Regions from separate parts of the Klebsiella quasivariicola genome, predicted to be linked through region 3. Evidence: predicted binding sites of a transcription regulator. Region 3 holds the regulator's gene; each other region holds the start of a gene.

The links. Region 3 encodes CRP, which controls carbon source genes, mostly activating them, when cyclic AMP is high. Its sites were predicted from a motif close to ATGTGANNNNNNTCACAT; they were not measured.
Region 1: a site for CRP is predicted at 3,037-3,054, ahead of B8P98_RS24945 (glycine dehydrogenase). Genes of this name have one in related genera too.
Region 2: a site for CRP is predicted at 3,351-3,368, ahead of B8P98_RS08940 (CidA/LrgA family protein). Genes of this name have one in related genera too.
Region 4: a site for CRP is predicted at 1,907-1,924, ahead of B8P98_RS27390 (6-phosphofructokinase). Genes of this name have one in related genera too.

What each region holds. Positions count from the first base shown of each region.
Region 1 covers NZ_CP022823.1:4,954,357-4,960,192, reverse strand. Annotated here, with positions in the region: partial or broken gene B8P98_RS32080 (hypothetical protein) at 124-237, shown strand; gene yjgA (ribosome biogenesis factor YjgA) at 443-994, opposite strand; gene pmbA (metalloprotease PmbA) at 1,090-2,442, shown strand; gene cybC (cytochrome b562) at 2,480-2,866, shown strand; gene B8P98_RS24945 (glycine dehydrogenase) at 3,156-3,494, shown strand; gene B8P98_RS24940 (SFCGS family glycine-rich protein) at 3,505-3,867, shown strand; gene B8P98_RS24935 (DUF4312 family protein) at 3,870-4,169, shown strand; gene B8P98_RS24930 (DUF4311 domain-containing protein) at 4,191-4,967, shown strand; gene B8P98_RS24925 (DUF4310 family protein) at 4,981-5,625, shown strand; gene B8P98_RS24920 (amidohydrolase/deacetylase family metallohydrolase) at 5,739-5,836, shown strand, end outside.
Region 2 covers NZ_CP022823.1:1,757,265-1,763,100, forward strand. Annotated here, with positions in the region: gene B8P98_RS08920 (IS110 family RNA-guided transposase) at 1-893, opposite strand, end outside; gene cdd (cytidine deaminase) at 1,199-2,083, opposite strand; gene B8P98_RS08935 (CidB/LrgB family autolysis modulator) at 2,213-2,908, opposite strand; gene B8P98_RS08940 (CidA/LrgA family protein) at 2,898-3,302, opposite strand; gene B8P98_RS08945 (LysR substrate-binding domain-containing protein) at 3,430-4,335, opposite strand; gene mhbT (3-hydroxybenzoate transporter MhbT) at 4,463-5,821, shown strand; gene gtdA (gentisate 1,2-dioxygenase) at 5,833-5,836, shown strand, end outside.
Region 3 covers NZ_CP022823.1:406,385-412,220, forward strand. Annotated here, with positions in the region: gene B8P98_RS01925 (YccS/YhfK family putative transporter) at 1-1,234, opposite strand, end outside; gene crp (cAMP-activated global transcriptional regulator CRP) at 1,286-1,918, opposite strand; gene B8P98_RS01940 (OsmC family protein) at 2,225-2,629, shown strand; gene B8P98_RS01945 (phosphoribulokinase) at 2,685-3,554, opposite strand; gene B8P98_RS01950 (YheU family protein) at 3,591-3,809, opposite strand; gene B8P98_RS01955 (hydrolase) at 3,806-4,765, opposite strand; gene B8P98_RS01965 (ABC transporter ATP-binding protein) at 5,030-5,836, opposite strand, start outside.
Region 4 covers NZ_CP022823.1:5,446,443-5,452,278, reverse strand. Annotated here, with positions in the region: gene fdnG (formate dehydrogenase-N subunit alpha) at 1-318, opposite strand, end outside; gene fdhD (formate dehydrogenase accessory sulfurtransferase FdhD) at 475-1,311, shown strand; gene B8P98_RS27395 (YdgH/BhsA/McbA-like domain containing protein) at 1,440-1,652, shown strand; gene B8P98_RS27390 (6-phosphofructokinase) at 2,055-3,035, shown strand; gene B8P98_RS27385 (PTS sugar transporter subunit IIB) at 3,047-3,361, shown strand; gene B8P98_RS27380 (PTS sugar transporter subunit IIC) at 3,354-4,721, shown strand; gene B8P98_RS27375 (class II fructose-bisphosphate aldolase) at 4,708-5,550, shown strand; gene B8P98_RS27370 (hypothetical protein) at 5,610-5,836, shown strand, end outside.

The sequences.
Region 1 (5,836 bases), 990 kb from region 3:
GTGATGAAAATGTGAAGCGCCTCACCTGGTGAGAAAGTGGCCGATTTGATGATGTTAAATGCGATTAATGTCGTATTACTGTGATAAATATTGCCTAATTATCACTATAAAATGTGATCTACATTGTTTTTAGCTTTAACGATTCAGCTAGGCAGCAAGGCAAAAACAAACGTATCGTCGTGTGGATGTGGGATCCAGGCTATGCGAAGGGTACATCCCTGCTGGCGCAAGCCTTAGAACTGGGGTGAAGGTAGGCCGGATAAGGCGTTAGCCGCCATCCGGCACAACGACGGGAACGGAGTCTGGTACAGATTGCCCGGCGGCGCTGCGCTTGCGCGGGCCTACGAAACAGAGTAACCGTTTGATATATAGGGATCTGTAGCCCGGATAAGGCGCTGCGCGCCGCCATCCGGGAGACTATTGCGGGCAAAAACGGCGAGAATTAGCCCTCGTTTTCCGCCAGTTCGCGCAGGTACTGGAAGATCAGGCGCGCGGATTTCGGCGGCTTGTTGCCTTCTTTCTCTTTCTTCGCATTGCGGATCAGCGAACGTAGCTGCTGACGGTCAGCATCTGGCCACAGGTTCAGCACTTCAGCAACGGCGTCATCCCCGTCATCAATCAGGCGATCGCGGATCTGCTCCAGCTTGTGGAACAGCGCAACCTGCTGGTTGTGGCGGTTTTTCAGCTTATCCAGCGCCTGACGAATCGGATCGACATCGCGGTTGCGCAGCATCTTACCGATAAGCTGCAGCTGGCGGCGGCGACCCTCTTTTTTGATTCGCTGGGCGAGTTCGATGGCGTCGCGCAGGTCGGTATCCAGCGGAATTTTATCCAGCGCGTTTTTTCCCAGGTCAACGAGTTCCGCGCCAAGACGCTTCAGTTCTTCCGCGTCGCGCTTAATTTCACTCTTACTGACCCAGATAATTTCATCGTCTTCATCCTCGATATCATCACCGGGAACGTCGTCGAGCCAGTCTTCGGGCTGCTTTGTCATCTCAGGCTCCTTAAAAAAAGAGGCTAATGTTACCAGTTAAGGCGCGCACTGAAAAACGGTTCTCTGTTAGACTTCAGTTAACTCCTTCTTACATTATGGCATTAGCAATGAAAGTGATCTCTCAAGTTGCCCAGCAACGTAAGACGCTGGAAGAGGCCGTGACCACGGCGCTGGAACTGGCGGCAGGTAAATCCGATGGCGCGGAAGTCTCCGTCAGCAAAACGACGGGCATCGGCGTCAGCACCCGCTATGGCGAAGTGGAGAATGTAGAATTCAATAGCGATGGGGCGTTAGGCATCACGGTTTACCATCAGAACCGCAAGGGCAGCGCCTCCTCCACCGATCTCAGCCCGGACGCCATCGCCCGCACCGTACAGGCGGCGCTGGATATTGCGCGCTACACCTCGCCGGACCCGTTTGCCGGTGTGGCCGATAAAGAGCTGCTGGCCTTTGACGCCCCGGATCTGGACCTGTTCCACCCGGCGGAAGTCTCCCCGGACGAGGCCATTGAACTGGCCGCCCGCGCGGAGCAAGCGGCCCTGAAGGCGGATAAACGCATCACCAACACCGAAGGCGGCAGCTTTAACAGCCACTACGGCATCAAAGTGTTCGGCAACAGTCACGGCATGCTGCAAAGCTATTGCTCGACCCGCCATTCGCTCTCCAGCTGCGTCATTGCGGAAGATGACGGCGACATGGAGCGCGACTACGCCTACACCATTGGCCGGGCGATCGAGGATCTGCAGTCCCCGGAATGGGTCGGGGAAGAGTGCGCCCGCCGCACCCTGTCGCGTCTGGCGCCGCGTAAGCTGTCGACCATGAAGGCACCGGTCATTTTCGCCAACGAAGTGGCGACCGGGCTGTTTGGCCACCTGGTCGGGGCGATTGCCGGTGGTTCGGTATACCGCAAATCCACGTTCCTGCTCGACTCGCTGGGCAAACAAATTTTGCCGGAGTGGCTGACCATCGAAGAGCATCCGCATCTGCTGAAGGGGCTGGCGTCTACGCCGTTCGACAGCGAAGGCGTGCGCACCGAACGTCGCGATATCGTCAAAGACGGGGTGCTGACCCAGTGGCTGCTGACCAACTACTCCGCGCGTAAGCTGGGAATGAAAAGCACCGGTCACGCCGGGGGCATCCACAACTGGCGCATCAACGGCCGCGGCCTGAGTTTTGCAAAGATGCTTAAAGAGATGGGCACCGGTCTTGTGGTTACCGAACTGATGGGGCAGGGTGTCAGTGGCGTCACCGGCGACTACTCACGCGGCGCATCCGGCTTCTGGGTAGAAAACGGCGAAATTCAATATCCTGTCAGTGAGATTACCATTGCAGGAAATCTGAAAGAAATGTGGCGTAATATCGTGACCATCGGCGACGATATCGAAACGCGCAGCAACATTCAGTGTGGTTCTGTGCTGCTGCCGGAGATGAAAATCGCCGGGCAATAACACCTGTTTGCTTAAATAATAAAAAAGGAAGTGAGCAATGCGTAAAAAACTGTTAGCGATGCTGGCTGTCTCTGCTTTTGCGCTCGGTTCAGCATCGGCCTTCGCCGATCTGGGCGAAGACATGGACACTCTGGCAGAAAACCTGCAAGTGGTACAAAAAACCTCCGACGCCGGCGAGCTGAAAGCGGCGCTGAATAAGATGCGTACCGCCGCGGTTGATGCCCAGAAAGAGACGCCGCCGAAGCTGGAAGGCAAAGCCGCCGACAGCGACGAAATGAAAGATTACCGTCACGGTCTGGATATCCTGATTGGTCAAATTGACGGCGCGCTGAAGCTGGCGAATGAAGGCAAGGTGAAAGAGGCGCAGGCCGCCGCGGAAGAGTTTAAAACCACCCGCAACACCTACCACAAGAAGTATCGCTAACGGCAGTTTTTGGGAGGTATCAGCCGATGCCTCCCGCCTGAAAGTCTACCGACATCACAGTTTCCCGCTCTCTTTTTCCGGTCTTTGCGCTGCGGCGGCCTGCTCATTCACGCCCATTGTTGTGATACATCTCACGCCATAGTCGTCATTTTTGCATTTTCCCTGTGAATATGTGGACTCGATCACGCCTGCCGTCTCCCTTTCCACTTCGAAGTGGAAAACAACTCGCTACAAACTCCCTCCCCCCGGCGCTACTTTGATTCCCAGAGACATCAGCGGGGTATCAGAAGTGAATAACGGAGCGGTAATACACGACGAAGGGGAGCAGGCGGCGCAGACCGAACGCCTGGCCGACAAGATGCTGCAGCAGGTTTTCGCCCTGTTAAGCCGTCACGGCATTGTCCCTAACGACGTTCAGGAGCAAATGCTGACTTCCCACGTGCGGGCCATGGCCCACCGGTCAATCAGCGGTGAACCGCTACCGGAGGTGGATGCCAGCCTGTTCGAAGAGATTTCAGAAGATTCAATGATGTTGGCCCGCGAAGTGGTCGCACAGTTCGGCAACCTGCCTGATGAAGAGGCCTGGCTGCTCTCCGTCCACTTCGAAGTCGCAAAAGATAACCTGTAAGGAGCAAAACATGGAACAAATCACCGTAGTCATTGGCGACCGTCTGGGCAAAGGACAAAAAGTCGCGGCAGGGGCAGAAAAAGCGGGCGCACGTGCTGTGGTCGTCCCGGGCGTGGCGGCTGACATGAAGCTTGGCGACATGATGAAAGCAGAAAACGCCACCTTCGGCATCTCCTTCTGCGGCAGCGGCGGCGCCGGCGCCATCACCGCGCAGACCAAGTACGGCTACAAAGCAAAATACGGCATGCGTTCCGTGGAAGAGGGCGTCACCGCCATCAACGAAGGCTGCAACGTGCTGGGCTTCGGCTTTATGGATAAAGAAGAGCTGGGCGAACGCCTGGTAGAAGCCTGGAAAAAGAAATACGGCGCATAAGTATGAAAGAGCAATTCACCACCACGGTGAGGGTTGCCGGCAAAGGCGAAAGCAAATCACGGGCCTTCGCCGATGCCCTGAACCATGTGCAGGCTGCGGTGATGAAAACCTCATCGCACATTCTGCTGCGTATTGAGCCACAGGACGTGACGGTTGTTCATGCGCGCGAAGCGGTACGAAAAGAGGCCTTCCTGTTCTTCTTTTTGCGCCGTGAACGACGGACCTACAGCGTGGAGCTGGACGTCACCGTCAACGTGACCGCCATCGATCTCGATAAAGTGGATTTCGTCACGCAAACCTGATTGTTAGCAAAGGGTCTGACTATGTTCCTGATAATTTTAATAAAATCGCTCATCATCGGCGGCCTGGTCGGCGTCGGCGTGGGCGCCGGAGCGGCACGCATGTTTCACGCCCCTACCACCCAGGGGATGGGGGCGTTTCGAACCCTGGGCGAGCTGAATTCCTGCGAAGGCGATCCGGCTTCCCACTTCTCCTTTGGCCTCGGTTTCTTCTTTAACGCCTGGGCCTCTTCCGTGGCAGCAGGCTCCTTCACCCAGGATGTTGACCACCGCATTATCCCCAACTGGGGCGCGGCGGCGCTGATGCTGAAAAATCGTAACGTCGGCGAAACGCTGCACGATCCGAAAAAAATGGCCATCTCCTGCGGCATCATCGGCATGATCGTCGTCGCCTTCCTCAACCTCACCGCCTCGTCCGTACCGGAAGCGCTGCAGGTGACCGCGGTTAAGGTCCTGGTGCCGGCGGCAAACCTGCTGGTGAACACCGTGATGCCGGTGATCTTCTGGCTGGCGGCTATCGATGCCGGTAAGAAATCAGGCTTCTGGGCGACGATTTTCGGCGGCGCCGCGCAGTTGATTATGGGTAACGCCGTACCGGGTCTGGTGCTGGGGATCCTGATCGGTAAAGGCGTCGAAGAGAGCGGCTGGAACCGGGTGACTAAAGTGATGATGGTGGCCATCGTCGCGCTGTTTGTCCTCAGCGGCTTCTTCCGCGGCTTCGACATGAAGATGATCGAATCCTTCCATCTGACCGTGCCGAACTGGCTGGACATGATCCACAACTCACTCAGCGGCAAGTAACGGGAGCCTGATAATGGAACAGAATAAAGGTTTTTGGTATGCCGACTGGTCGTTCCCGATCTTTGTTGGCCTGCTCTCCTCCGGCGTCTTCGCCGGGACGCACATGTACTACCTGTACGGCATCGGCGCCTTTAACGAAGTGGCCTTCGTGGCCATGCTGAAGTCGGGGATTGATACCGGCGTTTACGGCGCGGTGGCGGCGTTTGGCGCCAGCTTCCTGTTCGCCCGCATCATCGAAGGGTCGCTGGTGGGGATCCTCGATATCGGCGGAGCGATACAGACCGGTATCGGTCTTGGCGTACCGGCGCTGCTGCTCGGCGCGGGCTTTGTCTTCCCGGTGGCGAACTTCGCCGCCTCGCTGGTCACCGGCCTGGTCCTTGGTCTGGCAGTGGGTTACATCATCATTCTGGCGCGTAAGTTCACCATTAACCAGAGCGATTCCACTTACGGCGCCGACGTGATGATGGGGGCCGGTAATGCCTCCGGCCGCTTCCTCGGTCCCTTGATTATCCTCAGCGCGATGACCGCCTCGATTCCTATCGGGATTGGCTCGCTGGTTGGCGCACTGCTGTTCTACATCTGGCAGAAACCGATCACCGGCGGCGCCATCCTCGGCGCGATGATCCTCGGCTCCATCTTCCCGGTGGCGATTAGCTAATCGCCCGATGGCGCTGCGCTTATCGGGCCTACACGTCAGCGCGATTGGTAGGCCGGATAAGGCGGTACGCCGCCATCCGGCACCAGATTCACCCTTTTCATCAGGAGATAGCTATGTTTGATTTACTCCTGCGCCGTGCGCGCCTCGTCGACGATACCCTGACTGATATCGCCATCCAGGACGGGAAAATCGCGGCGCTGGGCGAGATTAG
Region 2 (5,836 bases), 1.4 Mb from region 3:
ATTGCACCGATGATCAGCTTTGCATTTTTTCCGCTCTTCTCCAGTCGTTCCCTGAATATCCGACCCCATTCTGTCTTGTACAGCGTCACCATTGCCGGCATGTACAGCGCACGGCGCAGCGACATATGACCCATTTTACTCATCCGACTCACCCGCCGGATGCTGCTGCCTGATTCATGCTGCTTTGGTGTCAGACCCGCGAACGCCGCGAACTGCCTCGCTTCCAGGAATCTGTTTTTCAGCCCCACGTAAGCCAGCAACACCGCCGATGTTTTCGCTCCGATCCCCGGGATACTGTCCAGCAGTTTGCGACGGTGCTTCATATCCGGATCATCATCCGTCAGGTCTTTTATCTGCTTTTCGATACGCTTCAGTTCCGTCTCCAGCCACAGCAGGTGCATGTCGATACTCGGCAACTGAACTTCACGGGCACTTTCCCGCCGGTTCTGCTCCTGAACATGCATTTCCGTCAGTGCCTGATGCCGCAGCACCAGCGCCCGCAGGGCCCGCTCAACCGGATGGGGGGCTTCCCATATCACCGGGCGTTTCTCCCGGCAAAAATACGCCAGCTGGCGGGCATCCACCGTATCGGTTTTGCTGCGTATTCCCTGGCTCTGGACGAACGCTTTGCTGAGCAACGGATTGATAATGGAGACCAGATACCCCGCGTCAGAGAGATGAGCGGCGACATCTTCCATATACGTCCCGGTCGCTTCCATGCAGACGTGGGCATTGCTGACCTGATGACCGCACAACCAGCTGACGAGCTCGTTATGGCCTTTTGGGGTGTTGGCAAATTTCTTGCTGCGGTGACGGCCATCAGGGCGCAGCATATCGACATCGAGTTTAGCTTTGGCAACATCAATGCCGATAAAGTGGAGTTTGTTTTCCATGGTGTAACCATCCTTGCAAATGCGGGGTACCGGGTGTTCCGGTCCATGATACTGTTCGGTTTATCACTTGTGGAGGAGCGCAGTCCGGTGCGAATTATCTACGACACAGATTTGAGGATCTAAGGTCGGGTGCGGCATCCGGACTGCATGGCAGAAAGAACTGGCCGGTTCTCTCTGCACGAAAGGAATAATACAAGGTCGGGTAAGCGTAGCGCCACCCGACAACATCTCGGTATATCAGGTCGACGGTATATCAGGTCGGCCGGATAAGGCGAAACCGTCATCCGGCAATCTGCTCAGGCTGATCAACCTAACAGGACGCGCTCGATATTCTGGCAGCCCAGCGCCTTCAGGGTGGCGACGGTGGCATCCCACTGGATCAGCGCCGCGTCGGCTTTCTCCGCGAGGATTGCCCGCTGGATAGCGGGATAATCATAGCCGTTGAGGCTCAGGAGATTCAGCGCCCCCTGCAGCGGCGGCAGCGTCGGATTGAACGCCGCGTTTTCCGCATAGCTGCCGCTGAAAATGGTGCCGTCTTTCAGCTCCAGCGCCACGCCGGAGGGCGAGTGGCTGTAGGGCGCATGGCAGCGGTTGGCGGCCTGAATGGCTGCCTGGGTCAGGGCATCGCCGCTCACCGGGAAGCCATGGTCCTGTGCATCCATCAGCAGGGTTTTGATCTCCAGATCTTTCGGACCAAAGGCGTCCGGCAGATAGTGCTCCAGGGCATGCGCTTCGCGGCCCGGCAGATGAATGCGCAGCGCCAGTCCGCTGTTCAGTTCGTTCATAAACTGACGGCAATGGCCGCACGGCGTGTAGTTCACCGTAATAGCGCGCAGGGAGGTCTCGCCGCGCAGCCAGGCGTGGCTGATGGCGCTCTGCTCGGCGTGAACGGTCTGCTGCATGGTGGCGCCAGGAAACTCCATGTTGCCGCCGAAGTACCAGCGACCGCTGACGCCGCGGGCGATAGCCCCGACGTTAAAATGAGAAAGGTCGGCGCGCGCGCAGGCCGCGGCAAGCGGCAGTAGCGCAAAGGCCAGCGCGTCTTCGTCCAGACCTGTCGCATGTTGCAGCGTCGCCACCTGTTCGGCTTCAAGCAGCGCCGGGAAGTGCGGGTCGGCGAGCATCGGGGCGATGGCCGCCTGCAGGTCTGCTGCCAGAGTCGTCAAAGCAGCTTGAAAACGTGAGTGCATAGCGTTGCCTCATAACAATGTAATGGGAAGCCAGTGTACGGGCGTCCAGGGGGTTCTGGTGTGATTTACATCTCATTGTTCGTGCAACTTTAATTTGTTGCACTAATAAATGTGATATATATCACATTTTCAACCCACTACCACGAGAATGAGCGGAAATAAAAACGGCGCCAGCAGGGAGGTGATGATCCCGCACAGCACCAGCGCCAGAGAGCTGAAAGCCCCTTCCTGATAGTCCAGTTCCGCACAGCGGGCGGTGCCGAGGGCGTGCGAGGCGGTGCCCATCGACAGGCCGCGCGATGCTTTAGTGCGAATGCGCATCAGGTTAAGCAGGGTGTGACCAAACACCGCCCCGAGGATGCCGACAAAAATTACGCACACGGCGCTGATGGCCGGAATGCCGCCGATACTGCCGCTGACCGCCATGGCAATCGGCGTTGTGACTGACTTAGGCAGAATAGAGGCGGCAATTTGCGGTGTGGCGCCCATCAGCAAGGCGACGGTGGTACCGGTGATCATCGCCACGCAGCTGCCGATAAAGCAGATCGTGATGATTGATTTCCAGCGCGCGCGGATCTGGTGCAGCTGTTCATACAGCGGAAAGGCCAGCGCGACCACCGCCGGCTGCAGCAGATCGTTGAGAACTTTGCTGCCGGCAAAATAACGCTCATAGGAGATCCCGGTCAGCAGCAGAAACGGAATTATCACCACCATCGCCACCAGCAGCGGGTTGAGCAGCGGGAATTTAAACCGGGCCGCCAGTTTGCGGGCGAGGAAAAAGACGATCAGGGTTAGCGGCAGCGACCACCAGATTTCATGCATCATTTTTCTTTTCCTTTTGCCCAATCACTTTACGTTCGCCATGCACCAGGTGAGAGCTCCAGCTCACCACCACAAACACCACAAGGGTGCTGATGGCGCAGGAGATAACGACCGGCCCCAGCTGAGCGCGCAGCAGATCCCAGTACTGCATCACGCCGACGCCGATGGGGACGAACAGCAGCGCCATATAGCGGATGAGGATATTGCAGCCAGGATTGACCCATTGCGGCGGCATAATTTGCAGCGCCAGCAGCACGAAGAGGATCAGCATGCCGATGATGCTGCCGGGGATAGTGATGGGCAGCAGCCCGGCGATAAAAATTCCGGCGTATAAGCAGGCGTAAATCAGGACGAAGGCCCGCAGGTACTGCCAGATAATAGTCAGCGATTTACTCATGGTATTAACCCTTGATGAACTGCATTCATCATACAATTAATCCCTAAAATGTGCTACCGATCACATCATGAATTCTGCGCATCCCGGACATAGACAACAGGAACCGACCGGTTATTCGGCGAGCACGCTAGGCGGCGAGATAGTGCAGAAAGCGGGCGAGGGCCTGGGAGGGCACTTCGCTTTTGCGCCAGAACACCCCAACGCTACCTTTTTGCTCTATACGCGGCAAATTAAGAATCGCCAGCTGGCGATGTTCGGCGTAATGCTGCGCCAGCCGCAAGGAAAGAATAGAGATCATATCGCTGCTTTGCAGCAAATTGCTGGTGACGTTCATCGAGGCCGACTCAATGGTGTTCTCCGGGAGCATCACGCCGTTATCCACGAGGGCGTTATCAATACTCTGGCGAATGGGGGTGCCGGTGGGCCAGACAATCCAGCGCCAGGCGGCGAGATCCGCCCAGCTCAGGTGCGCCCGGCTGGCTAACGGATGGTCGGGACGGGCGACAAAACAGACCGGTTCGGTATACAGCACCCGATAGTTGAGCGGCAGTTCGAGCGCGCGTCCACCGACCCGGCCCACGACCACATCCACCACCCCGGAGAGCAGATCGTGCAGCAGTGGGGTCATCACTTTCTCTTCAATATTCAGATGCAGGGTCGGCATCTCGTTGAGCAGGGCGAGGATCGCCTGCGCCACGCAGTCTGTCGCCACCGGTGAGCAGCCGATCATCAGGCTGCCGACCAGACCGCCTTGCTTAAAGCGCTCAATCTCATACTGCGATCGCGACATGTCGTTGATCAGCCGCTGGGCGTGCTGGATCAGCAGTTTCCCCCCTTCCGAAGGGCGCAGTCCCTTACTGTGGCGCTCAAAGAGCGGCATGCCTACCTCATCTTCAAACTGCGTCAGCCATTTGGAGAGCGCGGGCTGGGTAATATTCATCATTTTCGCCACCTGGGTCAGGTTGCCTTGCTCACCCAGCGCCACCAGCATTTTCAGATGCTGCAGCTTCAGTTTTTGCGTCCAGTTCGCCATCAGTCGATAACCTCCAGGTTATGTCTGCGCCCGAAAAGCCATTGTACATTTCATCGCCATGATTACAAAATCGCAACATAAAAGAAATAAATACAACATCTACCCTGACCTGCACTGAGGCATCATTATGGCTCAACGACGTGAACTACAGACCTTACTCAACGCAGCGCCGGTTGGCGCCCTGCAGTGGCGTGTGATTATCTGCTGTTTTCTGGTGGTGATGCTTGATGGTTTCGACACCGCCGCCATTGGTTTTATCGCCCCCGATATCCGCGTTCACTGGCAACTGAGCGCCAGCGAACTCGCGCCGCTGTTTGGCGCCGGACTATTGGGATTGACCGCCGGGGCGCTGCTCTGCGGCCCGCTTTCCGACCGCTTTGGCCGAAAACGGGTGATTGAGTTCTGCGTCGCGTTGTTTGGCTTATTTAGCCTGCTCTCCGCGTTCTCGACGAATCTTGAAATGCTGGTGATCCTGCGTTTTCTCACCGGTCTGGGATTGGGCGGGGCGATGCCCAACACCATTACCATGACCTCGGAATATCTGCCCGCCCGCCGCCGCGGGGCGTTAGTGACCCTGATGTTCTGCGGTTTCACGCTTGGCTCGGCGCTGGGCGGCGTGGTCAGCGCGCAGCTGGTGGCGCATATCGGCTGGCACGGCATTCTGGCGCTGGGCGGGATCCTGCCGCTGCTGCTGGCTGTCGCGCTGCTGTGGGTGCTGCCGGAATCGCCTCGCTGGCAGGTGCGCCGCGGACTGCCGCAGGCGACCATCGCCAGAACGGTCAGCGCTATCACCGGCGAGCGCTACCCCGATACCCATTTCTGGCTGGATGAACCGGCGGCCGGGCCGAAAGGCAGCATTGGCCAGCTGTTTGTCGGCCGCCAGCTGGCGATCACCCTGATGCTCTGGGTGGTGTTCTTTATGAGCCTGCTGATTATCTATTTGCTCTCCAGCTGGATGCCGACGCTGCTTAACCATCGCGGGATAGATCTCCAGCATGCCTCGTGGGTCACCGCCGCGTTTCAGATCGGCGGCACGATGGGTGCTTTACTGCTCGGCGTCCTGATGGACCGCTTTAATCCCTTCCGTGTGCTGGCGCTGAGCTACTGTCTGGGCGCGCTGAGCATCGTGATGATTGGTTTAAGCGAAAACGGACTCTGGCTGATGGCGCTGGCGATCTTCGGTACCGGCATCGGCGTCAGCGGTTCACAGGTGGGGCTTAATGCGCTAACCGCCACGCTCTATCCCACCCAAAGTCGCGCCACCGGCGTCAGCTGGTCTAATGCCGTCGGCCGCTGCGGCGCCATCGTCGGCTCGCTCTCCGGCGGCATGATGATGGCGATGAATCTCTCTTTCAGTACGTTGTTTTACGTTATTGCGGTTCCGGCTGCGGTCAGCGCGGGGATGCTTATCCTGCTGACGCTGGCGGTCCGCCACTCTGGATCGGTACCCGACGCGCTGCCCTCCACCGGCATCGTGAATAAGTAAGGAGAAGAATAATGA
Region 3 (5,836 bases):
CAATTCGCACCCGCGTGGCGCCATAGCCGTTCTGGGTGACGAAGAGTACGGTCATCAGGATCCAGTAGGGCTTCGGCAAATGCAGGGCGTTACCCATCAGGCTGGCGATGCTCAGCATCACGCTGATGCGGGCGGCATTGCGCAGTGCGGGTGATTTCAGCGACAGATAGTTCTTTAGCGCGGGAAACAGCGGTAAACGACGCTCTTTGTCGGCCATCAGATCCCGGGCATACAGGGGGCGCTGGGTATGCAGCACCCGGGCGATGCGGCTGAAGTGCCAGGCGCAGAAGTGGCCGACCGGGTTATCCGGATGTTGCCTGGCGATCTTTTCCAGAGCCTCGATCTGTTTATCCATTTGAAAGCGCTGCGGGAAGCGATGATAGAGCATGTCATCCGCCAGCACCCGCAGGCGGGCGGCGACGGTTTGCGCATTCCAGCGGATCACCGCTTCGGCATGGCTGCGTTCCACCAGCTTTTGCACCTCTTCCGGCTGATGCAGGCTAACCGAAATATGCTCCTGCAGATCCAGCCCCATCTGGAACGCCCGCAGCAGGCGCTTGTGGTCGTTACGCTGGTTGGCGGCCAACATATGCATCTGCTGATAGCACTGGGTGATCAAATCGACCACCTTCTGCTGACGGGTGAGCAGCGGCGGCAGGGAGGTCGTCGGATCGGTATGCTGGGTCAACAGACTGTATTTGGCTTCACAATAGTCGGCCAGCTCCCGGTAAAGCAGGCTGAGCGACTCCCGCAGCGGCTGTTCGCGCCACAGCCAAAACCAGAACCAGTTAAACACGCCGTACCACAGCGTACCGAAGGCGTAGATTAGCAGCGGCTCCCAGATGGGCATATTGCCCGCCAGGCTCAGGGTAAAGATGGCGGCGATCAGCGATGCGGGCAGCAGACGCGCATGCAGCGAACTGATTTCCGCAGTGACGCCAAGCAAAAGCGCCAGACCGCTAAGGATAAGCGGCAGGGGAATCGCCTGGGCGAGCAGCAACTGTACCACCAGGCTGCATCCGGCAAACAGGCAGCCGCCGATAATCAGGCGTTTGAAAAAGCGCTTATGCGGGGTATCAAGACCGGCAATATTGCAGCAGGCGGGGACTAAGGAAAACAGCAGTCCCTGCTGGAGATGGCCGAGCAGAAGACCGATGGCCACAGGCAGACACAGCACCAGCGTTTGCCGCAGTGCATAGTTGACTTCCGGGTGGTAAATCAGCCTGCGCCACATGAGGGAAAAACAAAAACGGCGTACTGCAGGAGCAATACGCCGCTTAGCAACTTAACGGGTGCCGTAGACGACGATGGTTTTACCGTGGGCGGAAATCAGGTTCTGATCTTCCAGCATTTTCAAAATACGGCCAACCGTTTCACGAGAGCAGCCGACGATCTGACCAATTTCCTGACGGGTAATTTTAATTTGCATACCGTCCGGGTGGGTCATGGCATCCGGTTGCTTCGCCAGGTTCAGCAGCGTCTGGGCGATACGGCCCGTCACGTCGAGGAAGGCGAGGTTGCCCACTTTCTCAGACGTGACCTGCAGACGGCGAGCCATTTGCGAAGAGAGACGCATCAGAATGTCCGGGTTAACCTGGATCAGCTGACGGAATTTCTTATAAGAGATTTCGGCCACTTCACATGCGGTTTTCGCCCGTACCCAGGCGCTACGCTCCTGACCCTCTTCAAACAGGCCTAATTCACCGATGAAATCGCCCTGGTTGAGGTAGGAGAGGATCATCTCTTTACCTTCTTCATCCTTGATGAGTACAGCCACGGAGCCTTTAACGATGTAGTACAGCGTTTCTGCTTTCTCACCCTGGTGGATCAGCGTGCTTTTTGATGGGTACTTATGAATGTGGCAATGAGACAAGAACCATTCAAGGGTAGGGTCTGTTTGCGGTTTGCCAAGCACCATGCGCGGTTATCCTCTGTTATAAGCTATCTCCGGGCGCCGACACTACACGGCGTCCGGGCATGCAATCGTATTGTTTCCCTATACCTGGGAAGCTGGCTGATGATTTTTCGACAGCCCGTAATGTGAACTCCTCTGCATACATGCAGTACATCAATGTAATACTGTAGCATCCAGACTGTTTTAGCATAGCTTTCGCCGCATGTCTCCTGGTGTCTCGCTTCAGCATGACGCAGGTCGCCTTCCGTTGCGAGAATTGTTATGTGCGCGTAATCTGACAGGAATATTGCGATACTGGAGTTAAATTTTATGCAAGCGCGTGTGAAATGGGTAGAAGGGTTAACCTTTATCGGGGAGTCCGCATCGGGACACCAGATTCTGATGGATGGCAACTCCGGGGATAAGGCTCCCAGCCCGATGGAGATGGTGCTAATGGCGGCGGGCGGTTGCAGCGCGATCGATGTGGTCTCCATATTGCAAAAAGGTCGCCACGACGTGACCAACTGCGAAGTGAAGCTGACCTCTGAGCGCCGCGAAGAGGCGCCGCGTCTGTTCACGCATATTAATCTGCACTTTATCGTGACCGGTAAGGCGCTGAAAGATGCCGCCGTCTCCCGGGCAGTGGATCTGTCGGCAGAGAAATACTGCTCGGTGGCGCTGATGCTGGAAAAAGCGGTGAAGATCACCCACTCCTATGAAGTGATCGAGGCATAGTCTTTGCCTGCTGTTGTATCAAATCTCAACCCCGGCCTGACCGGGGTTTTTTCGGTTAGCCGATCTTACGACCTTCCATCAGGCGCTCGACCAGCGGCGTCATGATAAGCTCCATCGCCAGCCCCATTTTACCGCCCGGCACCACCAGGGTGTTCATGTGCGAGATAAACGACCCCTGCAGCATCGCCAGCAGCCACGGGAAGTCGATATTCTGCAGATTGCGGAAATGGATCACCACAAAGCTCTCGTCCAGCGAGGGGATCGCTTTGGCGGCAAACGGGTTGGAGGTATCCACCGTCGGCACGCGCTGAAAGTTGATATGGGTACGGGAAAATTGCGGCGTAATGAAGTTGATGTAGTCTTCCATCGAGCGGACGACCGAGTCCATCACCGCCTCGCGGGAGTGGCCGCGCTCGCTGGTGTCGCGAATTAGCTTTTGGATCCACTCGAGGTTAACGATAGGCACCACGCCGACCAGCAGGTCGACCTGGCTGGCCACATCATGTTGCGGTGTGACAACCCCGCCGTGCAGCCCCTCATAGAACAGCACATCCGTCGGCTCTGGCAGCGGCTGCCAGGGAGTGAAGGTCCCCGGCACCTGATTCCACGGTACGGCTTCGTCATAGGTGTGCAGGTATTTCCGCGACTGGCCTTTTCCGTGGCGGCCATAGTCGACAAAGGTCTGCTCCAGCAGGCCGAAGTCGTTCGCCTCGGGGCCAAAGTAGCTGATATGTTTGCCCTGATCCCGCGCCTTGCGGATCGCCATGTCCATTTCCGGGCGGGTGTAGCGATGAAAGCTGTCGCCTTCCACCTCCGCGGCGTGCAGGTTTAGCTGCGCGAAGATTTTGCGAAAGGCAAGGCTGGTGGTGGTAGTGCCCGCGCCGCTGGAGCCCGTGACGGCGATCACCGGATGTTTGGCAGACATAACAACTCCCTGGTTAAACGATGTAGTGGCGTCGCCTTAGCCGTTAAACAGCGCGCGCGGCATAATATTGACCGTCTCATGCAGTTCCGACCACACAAGGACCGCCTCTCCGCGTTTCAGCTGCTGTTTTACATCGGCGACTTTATCGGCAAGTGAACGTTCATGTTCACCATAATCGGTGCCTTCACGTAACACAAAGCTTTCAATCAGGTTATCCAGCGTTTCGGGATCCAGATCCTGCCAGGGAATAATCATATGGGGACCTCCAGCCAACGGTTTAACCAGTCCGGGATGCGTCTTTCCAGCCACATCTCCGGCTTACGCAGGGTGCCGCCGACGAAACCAACGTGACCGCCTTGCTCAGTTAACTGATACTCAACGTTCGCCGGCAGTTGCTCCTGCGGCGGTATGGAGTGGTGGTCCATAAACGGATCGTCTTTCGCGTGAATGATTAGCGTCGGCTTAGTGATATCGCTGAGCCGCGGCATGGCGCTGCATTGTCGGTAATAATCCAGCGCATCGGCGAAGCCATGGATTTTCGCGGTGATCATATCGTCAAATTCCCGGATGCGGCGCATCCCTTTGAGTTGACGTAAATCGACGGGCAGTGAGCCCGGATACGCTTTCAGCTTGCGTGAGGCGTTGGCTTTTAACAGGTTGAGCAAATAGCGCTGATAAACCCGCGAGAAGCCCTTATCCATATGATAGCTGCAGGCTTCCAGCATAAAAGGCGCGGAGACGATCACCGCGGCATCCAGCGGGCAGCGGTCGCCTTCTTCTGCCAGCAGGCAGCCCAGCATATTGCCGCCCAGTGAATAGCCGACGGCCGCGGTCGGCGCGGGGCCAAACTCGCGCTGTAGCCAGTGCAGAAACCAGGTGCCATCTTCCGTTTCACCGGAGTGATAGATGCGGTGATTGCGGTTAGGTTCGCCGCTGCAGCCGCGAAAATGCATGACTACGCCCAGCCAGCCGCGCTGCATCGCCGCGTGGATCAGACCATGGGCGTACGGGCTGTGCAGACTGCCTTCCAGACCATGAAACACGACCAGGCGCGGCTTATGTTGCGCCTGGTGCGGGTCTTCGCTCCAGGCCAGATCGACAAAATCGCCGTCCGGCAGCTCAAGGCGCTGCCAGTGCGGAGTGAAGCGCAATTTACGGCGGATCAGCCGCGGCAGCATGGTTTGCAGATGACGATTGCCCACGCCGCGCATCGGATGGAACTCACGCGAATCGTTTTCGGGGGGCGTCATATCTGTGGGGATGATTTCAACCATAGCACCAGAACAATTAATAAACGTGATGATGACTATACCGCGCAGGGCGCGCACAGGTTAGCCAATATGTGGTCTTGTGGCCAGTGACGCCAGGTACAGCAAAGACAACCTATTGATGTCACTGATGGCCAGGCCATGGAGAGGGCAGAAACCCACCCTGCCAGCGGCAGCGTACGCGCAGGCAGGATGAGGAAGTAAATATTAGCCTTCCTGAAGCATCTGTTCCAGCTGCTCCTGAGCCTCCAGCCAGGCCATTTCGCACTCCTCCAGCCCGGACTTCGCGCTGGCCTGCTGCTGCAGGCATTCGGTCAGCTCGGCTTTACGTGAGGCGTCATAAAGCTCACTGTCGCCAAGCTTTTCTTCCGCACTGGCCAACTGTGCGTTGAGCTTGTCCATCTCTTTTTCCAGGCGGGCGATCTCTTTGCGCAGCGGTTGGGTCTGGCTGCGCAGCTCCGCTTCCCGCCGCTTCTGGTCCTTGCGCGCCTGGGCGCTGTTGCCGCTCTCTTTTGGCGCCTCGCCGCTCTGGGACTCCTGTTTTTGCGAGTCGCTGAGCCACTGCTGATAATCTTCCAGATCGCCGTCAAACGGCTCGACTTTACCATCGTGGACGAGGTACAGATCGTCGGTGGTGGAGCGGATCAAGTGGCGATCGTGCGACACGACCACCAGCGCCCCTTCAAAGTCGATCAGCGCTTCGGTTAAGGCCTGACGCATATCGAGGTCAAGGTGGTTGGTCGGTTCATCGAGCAGCAGCAGGTTAGGGCGCTGCCAGACGATCAGGGCCAGCACCAGGCGCGCTTTTTCGCCACCGGAGAAGCGGCGGGTCTCTTCGCTGACCTTATCCCCCTGGAAGCCAAAGCCGCCCAGATAATCGCGCAGCTTCTGCTCCAGCTCCTGCGGCGCCAGGCGCGCCAGGTGCTGCAGCGGCGACTCATCGGCGCGCAGGAACTCCAGCTGATGCTGGGCAAAGTAGCCGAGCTTGATGCCTTTCGCGAGGCCGATCTCGCC
Region 4 (5,836 bases), 500 kb from region 3:
GCTTTCAGAATGGATAAAGTCCACCAGACCAGCCCCTTTCGGACAGAGCGCACCACGGTTGACCGGATGATCCGGATCGCCTTCGATATGGAAAATGGATGCTTTGGCGTTTTTCGCGCCGTCGCCGAGGCTATACATCAACAGCCCACAGCCGACAGAACAGTATGTGCAGGTGTTACGGGTTTCGCGCGTGCGCAGCAATTTGTACTGCCGTGTCTCCGCGAGCGCAGTTGCCGGGGCAAAGCCCAGCGCTGCTGCCGTGGTTCCCGCCATACCGCCAGCGCAGATCTTAAAGAACTGCCTTCTGCTGACCTGCATGGTTCGCTCCTTGTTTCGACATTGTCACATGTAGTTATTTGCTTTGCGGTGAAGGCCGCAAAGGTTCAGAATTAGGGCAAATTTCCCTCATTCCTGAAGGGATAAAAACAGAATACCACATTGTGTGTATGCCTGTTCCAATACGGTTAAAGCAAAGTGAACAAGAAGCCTCTCGAACAAATCAAAAATGTGACGAATGTCACAGGATATCGCCAGGTCTCCCTCTGGAAACGCGAGGATCTGCAACACCCTCAGCCAGATGAGTTAGCGGAAGAGGTGCCCGTCGCGCTGGTCTACAACGGTATCTCCCACGTGGTGATGATGGCCTCCCCGAAAGATCTGGAGCAATTCGCCGTCGGCTTCTCCTTATCCGAAGGGATTATCGAGCACCGGCGGGAGATTTTCGGCATGGACGTGGTAGCGGTGTGCAACGGCCTTGAGGTGCAGATTGAGCTCTCCAGCCGGCGTTTTATGGGCCTCAAAGCCCGGCGTCGCGCGCTGGCCGGGCGCACCGGCTGCGGCGTATGCGGCGTCGAGCAGCTCAATGATATTGGTAAGCCGGTCCAGCCGCTGCCGTTCACTCAGTCGTTCGATTTAGCCAATCTCGATCAGGCCCTGGCGCATCTTAACGACTTTCAACCGGTTGGCCGGCTCACCGGCTGTACTCACGCGGCCGCGTGGGTCCGGTTGACGGGCGAACTGGCGGGGGGGTTTGAAGACGTTGGCCGGCATGTCGCCCTGGATAAATTGCTGGGCCGGCGGGCGGAAGTCGGCGAGGGGTGGCAGCATGGCGCCGCGCTGGTCTCCAGCCGCGCCAGCTATGAAATGGTGCAGAAGGCGGCGATGTGCGGCGTCGAGATCCTGTTCGCGGTCTCGGCGGCCACCACCTTAGCAGTGGAAGTTGCCGAGCGCTGCAATCTGACGCTGGTGGGCTTTTGCAAGCCGGGCAGGGCGACAGTTTACACCCATCCGCAGCGTTTAATTGCGGGTTAAATATTGGTCAATAAATTTGAACAATGACAGCAAATCCTTCCGCTTTTTGTTTAGCGATGTGCGGGATACTATTTAACACATCAAGGCACAGCGCCTTATCTAAACAACTAAATGAAAGGGTTTATATCATGAAAAGCATCAAAACTTTTGTCGCAGTAATCGCTATGGCCGCCTCTTTCGCTTCCTTCGCTGCTGAAACCGTGACCGCAACCGCCTCCACAATGGACGGCGCGGAAGCGAAAATCGCCGCACAGGCGCAGGCTGCCGGCGCTTCGTCTTACAAAATCACCGAAGCGTTTACCGGCAACCGCGTGCATATGACTGCCGAACTGAACAAATAAGCGTATAGCAACTGTCGAAAGAGCGCCTCAGGGCGCTTTTTTTGTTTTCGTTTTCCGCTTCCCGTCTCTGCGAAATTTGCCAATATTTTCCTCTGCTACGAAAAAAATGTGGCAGTAATCACGTTTCCGTTCTTTTCTTAAATCCTCCTTTTTATGGCAAAGGAAAGGTCAGCACGCCTGAATATCTCGATTTTTTAACGCCATGAAATTTAAAGATATTAAAAACAGAAAGCGATGGAGATCACTCTCTTTAAATGGGATATGTATCACAAAAATAGGCGTTTCGCCGTACCTGTCAACTATTCACTGCGGTAATTTAATACGCATTATGTGATCTTCATTGCAAATAGAAGGCTTGTACTCAGGGAAAAATGTTGTCAGGCAAATGAGCGAGGATGCGTCATGAAAATTGGTATCGTTATTAGCGGCGGGGATGTTTCTGGAATGAATAATTTTATATTCCAGATAGCCAGGCAGGCTAATGCCGATATCACGCTGTTTAATGGCGGTATTCCAGGGCTACTGGAGAAAAGTCATCAGGATATGGCGTGGCGCGATCTGGTTGATTATTCAATTACCGCGGTGCCGATCATTACCTCGGGGCGAACCAGTCGCAAACTGCAGCGCAGTGAATATGAAAGCATTGCTAAAAAACTTAAATCTCTGCGTATTGATGTGCTCATTATGGCCGGGGGGGATGGCAGCCTGCAGTTTCTGAATACCCTTAGTGAATTTGAGATTAATTGCTTTGGTGTGGGAATGACTATCGATAATGATGTGTATGGCAGTGATTATACGATTGGTTTTTCCACGGCCTGTGAGCAAATTATTAAAGAAGTCTCTCGTTTAAGAAATACCGGAAGAGCGCTGCCCGGTCGGGTTTTTATGGTTGAGATATTAGGAGGCTATTGTGGAGAACTAACGTTGCAGTCCGCCATTAAATGTAATGCGGATATTGCCCTGATCCCGGAGGCACAGATGCCGTTGGCCGTGCTCGCGGAACGGATTACCCGGAAGCTGAGTACGCAGAATAGCGTCGTTATCCTCTGCTCAGAAGGCTATACCAAAGAGTACTCTCCCGGCTTTCAGGGGGCGATTGATACCATGATTAAACAGCTGGAACCACAAATAGGTGTCCGTATCCGTAAAACGATCGTCGGCTATGGTTTACGCAGCGGTGATCCAACCTGCGAAGAGATTTATCAGGGCACTATTATGGCCAGTGAAGTGGTTCGCTGTATTCAGTCAGGTATGAAAAATAAAGCCATAATAATTAATTCCAGTAACAAACCTATTCCGATTGATTTAGTCAGTATGAAAAAACGTCTGGTCGATACTGAAGGACATCATTATAAACTTGCCAAGCAACTCAATATTATTTGAGGAGACCCTCCATGCTGAAAATTTTATGCGTATGTGGCTGCGGCCTCGGTTCAAGCTTTGCCATTGAAATGACGGCGAAGGCAGTTTTAAAGAAGCTGGAAATTCCCGCTCATATTGAACACACCACCGTTTCCGAAGCCGGAGCCTTTAAATCGGATATGATTTTGACGCAAAAAACCTTTGCCGACATCTTAACTGCCGATGCCAGTGAAGAAGAAATTAAGCGTGTCGTGGTATTGAATAAACTTACTGATAAAGAGGAGATTGAAACCAAGATCGTCGCATTCTTAAAAGAACGTCATCTGAAGGTGGCTGATTATGAATAGCTTCGTTGCGTTTATTGTTAAGGATTTACTCGGCCAGGCATCCATCCTTATTGCTTTTATTGCCATGCTTGGCCTGATCCTGCAAAAGAAATCGCCAGGCAAAACCGCGGAAGGGACGTTTAAAACGCTGCTCGGTTTCTTAATTATGATGGCCGGGATCAACATCATTGTCGCCACGCTGACCTTCCTGAACGATATCTTCACCCAGGGATTTGGCATGAAGGGCTACATTACCGATGTGGCCGCTATCGCCGGGTTAGCGAATCGGGAATTAGGGTCGGAAGTGGCGCTGACGCTGCTGGTGATCTTTGCCGTCAATATTATTATCGCTCGTCTGACGCCGCTGAAATATATTTTCCTGACCGGCCAGGCGCTGCTGTGGATGGCGACAATTGGGGCTGTCATTGGCTATAAGTCCGGGCTCACTGGCGTACCGCTGATTTTAACCGGGGGTATCTTCGGCGGGGTGATGGCGGTCTTAATGCCGGCCCTGGCGCAGCCGGTGGTCAGGCGCATTACCGGGTCTGACGATGTGGCCCTGGGGCACTTCTGTACCATCGGCTATCTGGTGCAGGCCGCCGTCGCTAAAGTTGTCGGAAAAGGCTCTCGCTCCACGGAAGATCTCGAGCTGCCTGATAACTTTAAGTTTCTGCAGGATACCTATCTGGCGATGGCGGTGGTGATGGTGCCGATGTATCTCATTCCGGCTGTCGCGGCGGGGCCGCAGTACATCGCCCAATTCTCCGGCGGCATTAACTACCTGATGTATGCCTTTATGCAATCCATTCAGTTCGTCGCCGGGGTTTTTGTTCTCTATAGCGGCGTGCGTTTATTGCTCAATGAGCTGGTGCCGGCTTTTCGCGGTATCGCGATGCGTATTGTCCCGGATGCAAAGCCCGCTCTCGATTGCCCGGTGCTGTTTCCCTATGCGCCGAATGCGGTGATTGTCGGATTTCTGGCGACCACGGTCGGCTCAATCATCGGCATGCTGGTCTTCCCGATGTTCGGCCTGGCGATGATCCTCCCCGGGCTGTTAACCAACTTTTTTGCCGGTGGCACAGCAGGGGTATTTGGCAATGCGCTGGGTGGACGCCGTGGGGCGATGATCGGCGGGGTTATCCATGGCCTGTTTATCACCTTTCTGCCAGCCATCCTGGTACCCATGCTGGAGAGCTACGGCTTTACAGGCGTCACCTTCAGCGATTCAGACGTTATCAGCTCCGGCCTGGTATTAGGTCACGCCTTCCAGAATAACTGGCTCTTTGTCGCCGTGCTTATTGTGTTTGTCGCCGCACTGGCATGGTTTGTAAACGGTAAATCCGCTAAGCCGAAAGGGGAAAATGTTCATGAGTCTGTATAATTTTAATGAGATTTTAAATATCGCTCAGGAGAGAAATTTCAAAGCGATTGGCTCGTTTAACTTACACTGTATTGAGATGTTGCCGGCATTTTTTAAAGCCGCGCAAAACAGTCATAGTCCGTTAATGATCCAAATTTCAACCGGTACCGCAGAGTATCTGGGGTATCGGTTACTGGTCGATGCCGTGTGTTCATTAGCTGACAGCGAAAATATCCCAACCTGCCTGCATCTTGATCACTGTTCCGATATTAAGGCCATCGAGACGGCAATGAATGCGGGCTTTTCTTCGGTGATGTACGACGGCTCTCATTTAAGCCTCGAGGAAAATATCGGTAATACGCGAATTGTGGTGGAGATGGCCCGCCCGCGGAATATTACGGTCGAAGGCGAACTGGGGGCAATCGGCGGATCAGAGGATGGAAAAGCGGTGGCGGCGGAAGATATTTGTTTTACTACCGTTGAAGACGCGAAACGTTTTGTGCAGGAGACGCAGGTCGATATGCTGGCCATCTCCGTGGGCACAGTGCATGGCCTGTACACCGGTAAAGCGCAGATACAGCATGCGCGGCTGAAGGCGATAAGCGAAGCGACCGGCGTGCCGCTGGTGCTGCATGGTGGCACCGGCGTCAGTGATGAGGATATGCGGCTGGCCGTCACCGAAGGGATTAATAAAGTGAACGTCGGCACGGAAATGAACGTGCAATGGGTCGACCGCTGTAAGACGACGTTTGAGAAAGGAAAAGTGAATGACAGTGTCCGGAAATTTTTAATTCCCGCCAACCAGGCGGTCACTGACGTCTTAATGGAAAAAATGGCGTTATTTAAATAACGTTTTCTCTATCACACTCTATTTCGTTGCCCTGTCTTCCGCCAGGGAGGGAGCTTGCTATGTTTGAATCATTGAAAACGTTGTGGAAAAAAGAGCAAAGCCCGCTGCAGGATTATGATCAACAGTCCCGTCAGCTGGCGGAAGAGATCGCCAGACTGGAAGGCGAATTACAGCGCAAGCCCGATAATAGCGACGTGCAAAAAACATTGATGTTGACTTACAACCGGGCACTATCGGTATATGCCAAAAGTAAGAGCCACCGGCAGGATATCGATGCGCTGTTTCT